3 regions of the Streptomyces sp. NPDC056224 genome follow, and region 3 is predicted to be linked to each of the others. Evidence: predicted binding sites of a transcription regulator. Region 3 holds the regulator's gene; each other region holds the start of a gene.
What was found. Region 3 encodes HrcA, which represses chaperone genes, less so after heat shock. Its sites were predicted from a motif close to TTNGCACTCNGNNNNNCNGAGTGCNAA; they were not measured.
Positions count from the first base shown of each region.

Region 1: groL (chaperonin GroEL) is a predicted target of HrcA. The motif match lies at 1,247-1,273, and genes of this name have one in related genera.
Region 2: groES (co-chaperone GroES) is a predicted target of HrcA. The motif match lies at 1,349-1,375, and genes of this name have one in related genera.

Region 1 covers NZ_JBHJTK010000006.1:28,498-31,755, forward strand. The annotation lists gene thrC (threonine synthase) at 1-213, shown strand, start outside; gene ACFCZ1_RS10645 (MoaD/ThiS family protein) at 251-526, shown strand; gene ACFCZ1_RS10650 (cold-shock protein) at 939-1,145, shown strand; gene groL (chaperonin GroEL) at 1,440-3,062, shown strand; gene ACFCZ1_RS10660 (Uma2 family endonuclease) at 3,160-3,258, opposite strand, start outside.
Region 2 covers NZ_JBHJTK010000023.1:85,567-88,824, reverse strand. The annotation lists gene groL (chaperonin GroEL) at 1-807, opposite strand, end outside; gene groES (co-chaperone GroES) at 944-1,252, opposite strand; gene ACFCZ1_RS24595 (hypothetical protein) at 1,416-1,988, shown strand; gene ACFCZ1_RS24590 (FtsW/RodA/SpoVE family cell cycle protein) at 1,976-3,258, shown strand, end outside.
Region 3 covers NZ_JBHJTK010000007.1:171,410-174,667, reverse strand. The annotation lists gene ACFCZ1_RS12795 (MBL fold metallo-hydrolase) at 1-651, opposite strand, end outside; gene hrcA (heat-inducible transcriptional repressor HrcA) at 798-1,814, shown strand; gene dnaJ (molecular chaperone DnaJ) at 1,815-2,954, shown strand; gene ACFCZ1_RS12780 (nitronate monooxygenase) at 3,111-3,258, shown strand, end outside.

The DNA of each region.
Region 1 (3,258 bases), on a different contig from region 3:
ACCGAGGGCATCTTCGCCGAGACCGCGGGCGGCGTGACGGTCGGCGTCACGAAGAAGCTCATCGAGAACGGGCAGCTCGACCCGGCGCTCACCACCGTCGTCCTGAACACGGGTGACGGCCTCAAGACCCTGGAGGCGGTGGCCGCGGACAGCGGGCAGACCGCCACCATCCGCCCGAGCCTGGACGCGTTCCGCGCCGCCGGCCTGGCCTGACCACCTCCCCCCGCTCCACCGGAAAGGCAGTAGCACCATGAGCGTCAACGTCCGCATCCCCACCATCCTGCGCACCTACACCGGCGGCAAGGCCGAGGTCCCGGCCGAGGGCACGACCCTGTCCGAGGTCATCGCGTCGCTGGAGAAGAGCCACCCGGGCATCGCCGCCCGCGTCCTGGACGACCAGGGCAAGCTGCGCCGCTTCGTGAACGTCTACGTCAACGACGACGACGTGCGCTTCGAGGGAGGGCTGGAGGCGGCGACGCCGGACGGCGCCGGTGTCTCGATCATTCCCGCCGTCGCCGGAGGCTGACCGGACATGCGCCGTGCCGGCGGCTGCTGACACGCGAAAACCGTAATTGCCCCCTCCGCTAAAAGCGGAGGGGGCAATTCTGTTTGATTGGGCACGGTAGAGTTGGGGAAGTCCCCTCCGCTGGACTTGCCCGCCGCATATGAACGGGTCGCGTGAGGGTCGACATCGGGTCAATGTGCGGGTGCGGTATGGGGCTTTGGCGAGATATGCCAGGCCCGAGTTGCCCTGGGATATGCCAAATTTTCACTCTATTTCAATGTTTCCGAGTGTCCAGATTTCTCGTCGGATTGACCTGTTGCAGACAGCACCGACGCGGATACATTCAGCCTCGGTCGACGCGTTCCGGCGCAAGTTCTGACCCGGGAGCGCGAAGTGCGTTCCTGCGCAAGGGCCAGTAATAGGGGAGTTAGGCATGGCTCAGGGCACCGTCAAGTGGTTCAACGCGGAGAAGGGCTACGGCTTCATCGCGGTCGACGGTGGTGCGGATGTGTTCGTCCACTACAGCGCCATCCAGATGGACGGGTACCGCACCCTTGAAGAGGGTCAGCGGGTCGAGTTCGAGATCTCGCAGGGCCAGAAGGGTCCGCAGGCGGACATGGTCAAGCTCGCACTCGGCTAGTCCCGGCGCGATCGACCGCCCACGCGTACGCAAGAGGGGCCCACATCCTGGACACGGGGTGTGGGCCCCTCGTGCGTTCGCGGGGGCGTTGGCCCAAGCCGCTTGCACTCGTGGGGGTCGAGTGCTAATCATTGGCGTTAGCACTCTCCAGGTGAGAGTGCTACCAAACTGAGGACCGGGTCGGTGAGGCCCGCAGCGTCCGGCGGGAAGGAACCGCCGGGCACGCAGGCCGTCCGTCGCGGGCGCGGGCGCGGTCCGGGAGCAATCCACCGCTGTCCGGGAGGACCACTTCAGATGGCCAAGATCATTGCGTTCGACGAGGAGGCCCGGCGCGGTCTCGAGCGTGGGATGAACCAGCTCGCCGACGCCGTCAAGGTCACCCTTGGCCCCAAGGGTCGCAACGTCGTCCTTGAGAAGAAGTGGGGCGCGCCCACGATCACCAACGATGGTGTCTCCATCGCCAAGGAGATCGAGCTCGAGGACCCGTACGAGAAGATCGGCGCCGAGCTGGTCAAGGAAGTCGCCAAGAAGACGGACGACGTCGCCGGCGACGGTACGACCACCGCCACCGTGCTGGCCCAGGCGCTCGTCCGCGAGGGCCTGCGCAACGTGGCCGCCGGCGCCAACCCGATGGCCCTCAAGCGCGGCATCGAGAAGGCCGTCGAGGCCGTCTCCGGCGCCCTGCTGGAGCAGGCGAAGGATGTCGAGACCAAGGAGCAGATCGCTTCCACGGCCTCCATCTCCGCCGCCGACACCCAGATCGGCGAGCTCATCGCCGAGGCCATGGACAAGGTCGGCAAGGAAGGCGTCATCACCGTCGAGGAGTCCCAGACCTTCGGTCTGGAACTGGAGCTCACCGAGGGCATGCGCTTCGACAAGGGCTACATCTCGGCGTACTTCGCCACCGACATGGAGCGTATGGAGTCGGCTCTCGACGACCCGTACATCCTGATCGTCAACTCCAAGATCGGCTCGGTCAAGGACCTGCTGCCGCTCCTGGAGAAGGTCATGCAGTCCGGCAAGCCGCTGCTGATCATCGCCGAGGACGTCGAGGGCGAGGCCCTGTCGACCCTGGTCGTCAACAAGATCCGCGGCACCTTCAAGTCCGTCGCCGTCAAGGCCCCGGGCTTCGGCGACCGCCGCAAGGCCATGCTCGGCGACATCGCCATCCTCACCGGTGGCACGGTCATCTCCGAGGAGGTCGGCCTCAAGCTGGAGAACGCCGGTCTCGACCTGCTCGGCCGCGCCCGCAAGGTCGTCATCACCAAGGACGAGACCACCATCGTCGACGGTGCCGGTGACAGCGACCAGGTCGCCGGTCGCGTGAACCAGATCCGCGCCGAGATCGAGAACTCCGACTCGGACTACGACCGCGAGAAGCTCCAGGAGCGCCTCGCGAAGCTGGCCGGCGGCGTGGCCGTCATCAAGGCCGGCGCCGCGACCGAGGTCGAGCTCAAGGAGCGCAAGCACCGCATCGAGGACGCCGTTCGCAACGCGAAGGCGGCCGTCGAGGAGGGCATCGTCGCCGGTGGTGGCGTGGCCCTGCTGCAGGCCTCCGCGGTCTTCGAGAAGCTGGAGCTCACGGGCGACGAGGCGACCGGCGCCAACGCCGTGCGCCTGGCCCTGGAGGCCCCGCTCAAGCAGATCGCCGTCAACGGTGGTCTCGAGGGTGGCGTCGTCGTCGAGAAGGTCCGCAACCTGCCGATCGGTCACGGCCTCAACGCCGCGACCGGCGAGTACGTGGACATGATCGCCGAGGGCATCATCGACCCGGCCAAGGTCACGCGCTCCGCGCTGCAGAACGCCGCGTCGATCGCCGCGCTGTTCCTGACCACCGAGGCCGTCATCGCCGACAAGCCCGAGAAGGCCGGCGCCGGCGCCCCGGGCGGCATGCCGGGCGGTGACATGGACTTCTGATCCTCCCGCGGCTCAGGCCGCCGGTCGATCGGCTGTTCTCGAACGAGGGCGGCACTCCCTGCGGGGGGTGCCGCCCTCGGGCGTTTCGCGGCCGGCACTAGAAGCCCGTGGTGTCGAGCTCGAAGCCGAAGGGCTCCGGGACGGGCAGCGTCTCACCGAAGGACACCGTCCGGCGGGAGCGGTACCCGTGCGGGGA
Region 2 (3,258 bases), on a different contig from region 3:
GCCGCGGATCTTGTTGACGACGAGGGTGGAGAGCGCCTCGCCCTCGACGTCCTCGGCGATGATCAGCAGCGGCTTGGAGGCGCCGGCCTGGATGACCTTCTCCAGCAGCGGCAGCAGGTCCTGGATCGAGGAGATCTTGCCCTGGTTGATCAGGATGTACGGGTCGTCGAGGACGGCCTCCATACGCTCCTGGTCGGAGACCATGTACGGCGAGAGGTAGCCCTTGTCGAAGGCCATGCCCTCGGTGAACTCCAGCTCCAGGCCGAAGGTGTTGGACTCCTCGACGGTGATGACACCGTCCTTGCCGACCTTGTCCATCGCCTCGGCGATGAGCTCGCCGACCTGCTGGTCCTGCGCGGAGAGCGCGGCCACGGCGGCGATGTCGGACTTGTCCTCGATCGGGCGGGCGGTCGCGAGGAGCTCCTCGGAGACGGCCTTGACCGCGGCGTCGATGCCCTTCTTCAGGGCGGCCGGGGACGCGCCCGCGGCGACGTTGCGCAGACCCTCGCGGACCAGCGCCTGGGCCAGCACGGTGGCGGTGGTGGTGCCGTCACCCGCGATGTCGTTGGTCTTGGTCGCCACCTCCTTCACGAGCTGCGCGCCCAGGTTCTCGTACGGGTCGTCCAGCTCGACCTCGCGGGCGATGGTGACACCGTCGTTGGTGATGGTCGGCGCGCCGAACTTCTTGTCGATGACGACGTTGCGGCCCTTGGGGCCGATCGTCACCTTGACCGTGTCGGCAAGCTTGTTGACGCCGCGCTCGAGGGCGCGACGGGCGTCCTCGTCGAACTTCAGGATCTTCGGCATGGGAGCGGTTCAGTCCTCTCGTTGCGATCCTCGGCCGCTCACCGCGACCTCCACCGCCTAGAACGAACTACGCCCCTCGCCGCCCGGCATCAGCAGGGTGACCAGGGGCGCAGCTCAAATCAAAACTGGAAGCGAATTACTTCTCGACGATCGCGAGCACGTCGCGAGCCGAGAGGACGAGGTACTCCTCGCCGCTGTACTTCACTTCGGTGCCGCCGTACTTGCTGTACAGCACGATGTCGCCGACGCTGACGTCCAGCGGGAGACGCTGGCCGTCCTCGAACCGGCCCGGGCCCACGGCGAGGACGACGCCCTCCTGGGGCTTCTCCTTCGCGGTGTCCGGGATGACCAGGCCGGAGGCCGTGGTCTGCTCGGCGTCGAGCGGCTGGACCACGATGCGGTCCTCGAGCGGCTTGATGGCAACCTTGGAGCTGGCGGTCGTCACGATCCGACCTCCCCCTTCGGAGATCCGGGGTTAACTGTCTGAGGTGGCGACCAGGTCGATCCGTCGTCGCGGGTGCCGGACCTGCCTGTCGCTGTGTTGGCACTCACCGGGGGTGAGTGCCAGGTGCGAGACTATTCCGGCGATTAGCACTCGGTCAAGCGGAGTGCCAATTCTCGCCGCCGGGCGTTGCGCGGATCAGGCCCCCGAGCCCCGGAAACCCGGGCCGGCGGGCGTCCGGATCATCACTCACTCCTGGGCATTGTGTCTTGATATGTGGCGCTTGAGGGCGTGCACATCCTCGTGGTCGCGGACGAAGAGGGCCTCGCCGAATCCCTGCGGCGCGGTCTGGACGGCGGGGACGCTGAACCCGGCCGGGACCTTCACCGGCCCGGTGAAGCCGATCAGGCCGATCGACGCCGCGAAGCGGGACGTGGTGACCGACGAGGACTGGGGCCTGCTGTCGTTCGTCCGGCAGGCGAAGAACCCGTCGGGCGGGAAGGTGTACTTCAGGACACTCCCCGTCGAGCGCTTCGGAAGGAACCACGGGGAGGACATCAACGTCGTAGGTGATATGAAGATAAAGCGCCTCATTGCCGACCAGATCGGACCCAAGGCCGCTGGGAGCCCGAGCGCACCGGGTGCCGCCCCCTCCTCGCCGGACGCGGCGCCGCCGCCGTCCTCACCGCCGTCCTCGCCCGCCCCCGCGGACGGTGGCGGCGTCCCGTGCGCGGACTGAGGCCCCTGACGACGGCGGGCGCGCGCCGCCGCACCGAGGCGCTGCTCCTGGTCTTCGTCGTCGCGATCGCCGTCTTCGGGCACGCTGCCGCGGGCCTCGCGATGAACGGGGTGCTGCCGCCCAACCTCACCGGCTTCACGATCAGCATGACGCTGCTGTCGCTGGTGGGTCATCTGGGCGTGCGCCGCTTCGCCGCCTACGCCGACCCGCTGGTCTTCCCGCTGGCCATGCTGCTGACCGGGCTGGGGCTGGTGCTGCTGCACCGGCTCGACCAGGGGTACATCGAGCGGTACGGCTCGGAGGCCAACGCACCCGGGCAGCTGATGTGGACGGTGGTCGGGGTCGCCGCCTGTCTCCTGGTGCTGGCGCTGCTGCGCGACCACCGGCTGCTGCAGCGGTTCATCTACATCACGATGGCCGTCGCACTGGTGCTGCTGATCGCTCCGGCGTTCTTCGGCGCGGACACGTACGGCGCGAAGCGCTGGATCATCCTCTTCGGCTTCTCGCTGCAGCCCGGCGAGTTCGTGAAGATCATGATCGCGGTCTTCTTCGCGGGCTACCTGGTCGTCCACCGCGACTCCCTGGCGCTGACGGGCCGCAGGTTCCTGGGCATGCGGCTGCCGCCGATGCGCCAGCTCGGCCCCATCGTGACGGTGTGGATCGTCTCGATGCTGGTGCTGGTCTTCGAACGCGACCTCGGCACCTCGCTGATCTTCTTCGGGGTGTTCGTGGTGATGCTCTACGTCGCCACCGAGCGCACCAGCTGGATCGTGTGCGGCGTGCTCATGGCGTCGCTGGGCGCCTTCGTGGTGGGTTCGACGGAACCGCACGTCAAGGCGCGGGTGGCGGCCTGGCTGGAGCCGCTGTCGGTCTACTGGCCGAACCCTCCGGCGGGGGTCACCTCGGACCAGGCGGCCCAGGCGCTGTTCAGCTTCGGCACCGGCGGAATCTCGGGCACGGGCCTCGGCCTGGGCCATCCGGAGCTGATCAAGTTCGCGGGCCGCAGCGACTTCATCCTCACCACCGTGGGCGAGGAACTCGGGCTGGCCGGGGTCATGGCCGTCCTCATCCTCTACGGCCTCCTCGTGCAGCGGGGGCTGCGGATGGCACTCGGCGCCCGCGACCCCTTCGGCAAACTGCTGGCGGTCGGCCTCGCCTCGGCCCTGGCCCTGCAGGTCTTCGTGGTCGCCGGCGGCGTGACGGGCCTGATCCCGCTGACGGGCAAGGCGCTGCCCTTCCTGGCCAAGGGCGGCTCGTCCCTCCTGGCCAA
Region 3 (3,258 bases):
TCCGTGACCGGGCACGTACAGCGCGTCGTCCCCGCCCAGCGACAGCAGCCGGTCCATGGCCGCCGGCCACTGCGCCGGCACCGCGTCATGGCCGGCCTGCGGTTCGCCCGACTCCTCGACCAGGTCCCCGCAGAAGACCGTCTCGCGTTCGCCGGGGACGAAGACGGCCAGGTCGTGGCGGCTGTGCCCGGGCCCCACGTTCGCCAGCAGCACCTGCACCCCGCCCAGCTCCAGCGTCCACTCGCCCGACACCGGGTGCCGCGGCAGCACCAGCTGCTCCACGGCCTCCGCCGCCTCCGCCCGCGCCAGTCCGTGCCGTACGGCGGACTCGCGCAGCTCCTCGCGGCCCGTGGCGAGCAGCGCGTCCAGCCCGACCGCCCCGAACGCCTCGGCCCCGGCGAAGGCCGCCCCGCCCAGCACGTGATCGAAATGACCGTGCGTGAATGCGAGATGAGTCACGTGCCGGCCGGTCAGCCGCTCCGCCTCGGCCCGCAGCAGGGTGCCCTCCCGCAGACACGAACCCGGGTCGACGAGGAGGACGGAATCGTCCCCCACCACCAGTCCCACCGTGCAGTCCCACACCGGAAGCCGGCGCCGGCCGGTCCGCCCGGTCAGCCGCTCCCAGCCCGCCTCTTCCCATTGCACGTCCATGCCGCGACGCTACCCTGGCGGGCCTCCCTTGCCAGGGTCTTACTACCCGGCCGTACACTGAGCGGGGGATCTCTGGCACTCGAACGATCAGAGTGCCAGTCAACAGGCAGCGAACAAGGCAACGGACACAGCTGGAGGTGTGCGCGATGCTCAGCGAACGCAGACTCGAAGTGCTGCGCGCCATCGTCCAGGACTACGTCGGGACGGAGGAGCCGGTCGGCTCCAAGGCGCTCACCGAGCGGCACCGGCTCGGCGTCTCGCCCGCCACCGTGCGCAACGACATGGCCGTGCTGGAGGACGAGGGCTACATCGCCCAGCCCCACACCAGCGCGGGCCGGATCCCCACCGACAAGGGGTACCGGCTCTTCGTCGACAAGCTGGCGGGCGTCAAGCCGCTGTCGTCGCCCGAGCGCCGGGCCATCCAGAACTTCCTCGACGGCGCCGTCGACCTCGACGACGTGGTCGGCCGGACGGTGCGGCTGCTCGCGCAGCTCACCCGCCAGGTCGCGGTCGTCCAGTACCCCTCGCTGACGCGCTCCACCGTGCGCCACGTCGAGCTGCTGTCGCTGGCCCCGGCCCGGCTGATGCTCGTGCTGATCACCGACACGGGCCGCGTCGAGCAGCGGCTCATCGACTGCGCGGCCCCCTTCGGCGAGACCTCGCTCGCCGATCTGCGGGCCCGCCTCAACAGCAGGGTCGTCGGCCGCCGGTTCACCGACGTACCCCCGCTCGTCCAGGACCTCCCCGAATCCTTCGAGGCCGAGGACCGCGGCACGGTCTCCACCGTGCTCGCGACGCTCCTCGAAACCCTGGTCGAGGAAGCCGAGGAGCGGCTGATGATCGGCGGTACCGCCAATCTCACCCGCTTCGGACACGATTTTCCCCTGACGATCAGGCCGGTGCTCGAAGCGCTGGAGGAGCAGGTCGTGCTCCTCAAGCTGCTGGGCGAGGCCAATGAGTCGGGAATGGCCGTACGGATCGGGCATGAGAATGCCTACGAGGGACTGAACTCCACGTCCGTCGTCTCGGTCGGTTACGGTTCGGGCGGCGAAACAGTCGCCAAACTCGGCGTGGTCGGACCGACCCGCATGGACTACCCCGGAACGATGGGAGCGGTACGCGCAGTGGCACGTTACGTCGGACAGATCCTGGCGGAGTCGTAAGTGGCCACGGACTACTACGCCGTTCTCGGCGTGCGCCGCGACGCATCGCAGGACGAGATCAAGAAGGCCTTCCGGCGCCTCGCGCGTGAACTCCACCCGGATGTGAATCCGGACCCGAAGACGCAGGAGCGCTTCAAGGAGATCAACGCGGCGTACGAGGTGCTCTCGGACCCGCAGAAGAAGCAGACCTACGACCTCGGCGGCGACCCGCTGTCCTCCTCGGGCGGCGGCGGTGGCGCGGGCGGATTCGGGGCGGGCGGCTTCGGCAACTTCTCCGACATCATGGACGCCTTCTTCGGCCAGGCCTCGCAGCGCGGCCCGCGCTCGCGGACCCGTCGCGGCCAGGACGCCATGATCCGCCTGGACCTGGAGCTGGACGAGGCGGCCTTCGGGACCACCAAGGACATCCAGGTCGACACGGCCGTCGTCTGCACCACCTGCTCCGGCGAGGGCGCCGCTCCCGGCACCTCCGCGCAGACGTGTGACATGTGCCGCGGCCGCGGCGAGGTCTCGCAGGTCACCCGGTCCTTCCTGGGCCAGGTCATGACCTCGCGCCCCTGCCCGCAGTGCCAGGGCTTCGGCACCGTGGTCCCGACCCCGTGTCCCGAGTGCGCGGGCGACGGCCGGGTCCGCTCCCGCCGCAGCCTCACGGTCAAGATCCCGGCGGGCGTCGAGAACGGCACCCGCATCCAGCTCGCGGGCGAGGGCGAGGTCGGCCCCGGCGGCGGCCCCGCCGGCGACCTGTACGTGGAGATCCACGAGCTGCCGCACCCGACCTTCCAGCGGCGCGGGGACGACCTGCACTGCACGGTCACCATCCCGATGACGGCGGCCGCGCTGGGCACCAAGTGCCCGCTGGAGACGCTGGACGGCCTGGAGGAGATCGACATCCGGCCCGGCACCCAGTCCGGCCAGGCGATCCCGCTGCACGGGCGTGGTGTCACCCACCTGCGCGGTGGCGGGCGCGGCGACCTGATCGTGCACGTCGAGGTCACCACCCCGAGCAAGCTGGACCCGCAGCAGGAGGACCTGCTGCGTCAGCTGGCGAAGCTGCGCGGCGAGGAGCGGCCGACCGGTCAGTTCGCGCCGGGGCAGCAGGGTCTGTTCAGCCGGCTGAAGGACGCCTTCAACGGCCGCTGACCGTCATGACCTCGTCGACGAGCCCGGCCCGGGGACGCCCCCGGCCGGGCTCGCCGCATTCCCGCGAGTCCGCTTCCCGGCCACGCCGGGAAGCGGACTATGCCAGCCGAATGCGGTGATTCGGCCCCCTGAGCGGGACGTGGCACGATGCAGTCCATGTCCACCGCACCGAACGGTCTCTCCCCGTACCCGATCGTGCAGGCACCCATGGCGGGCGGCGCCTCCTGTCCGCCGCTCGTCGCAGCCGTGTGCGAGGCGGGCGGGCTGGGCTTCCTGGCCGGTGGGTACAAGACCGCCGACGGCA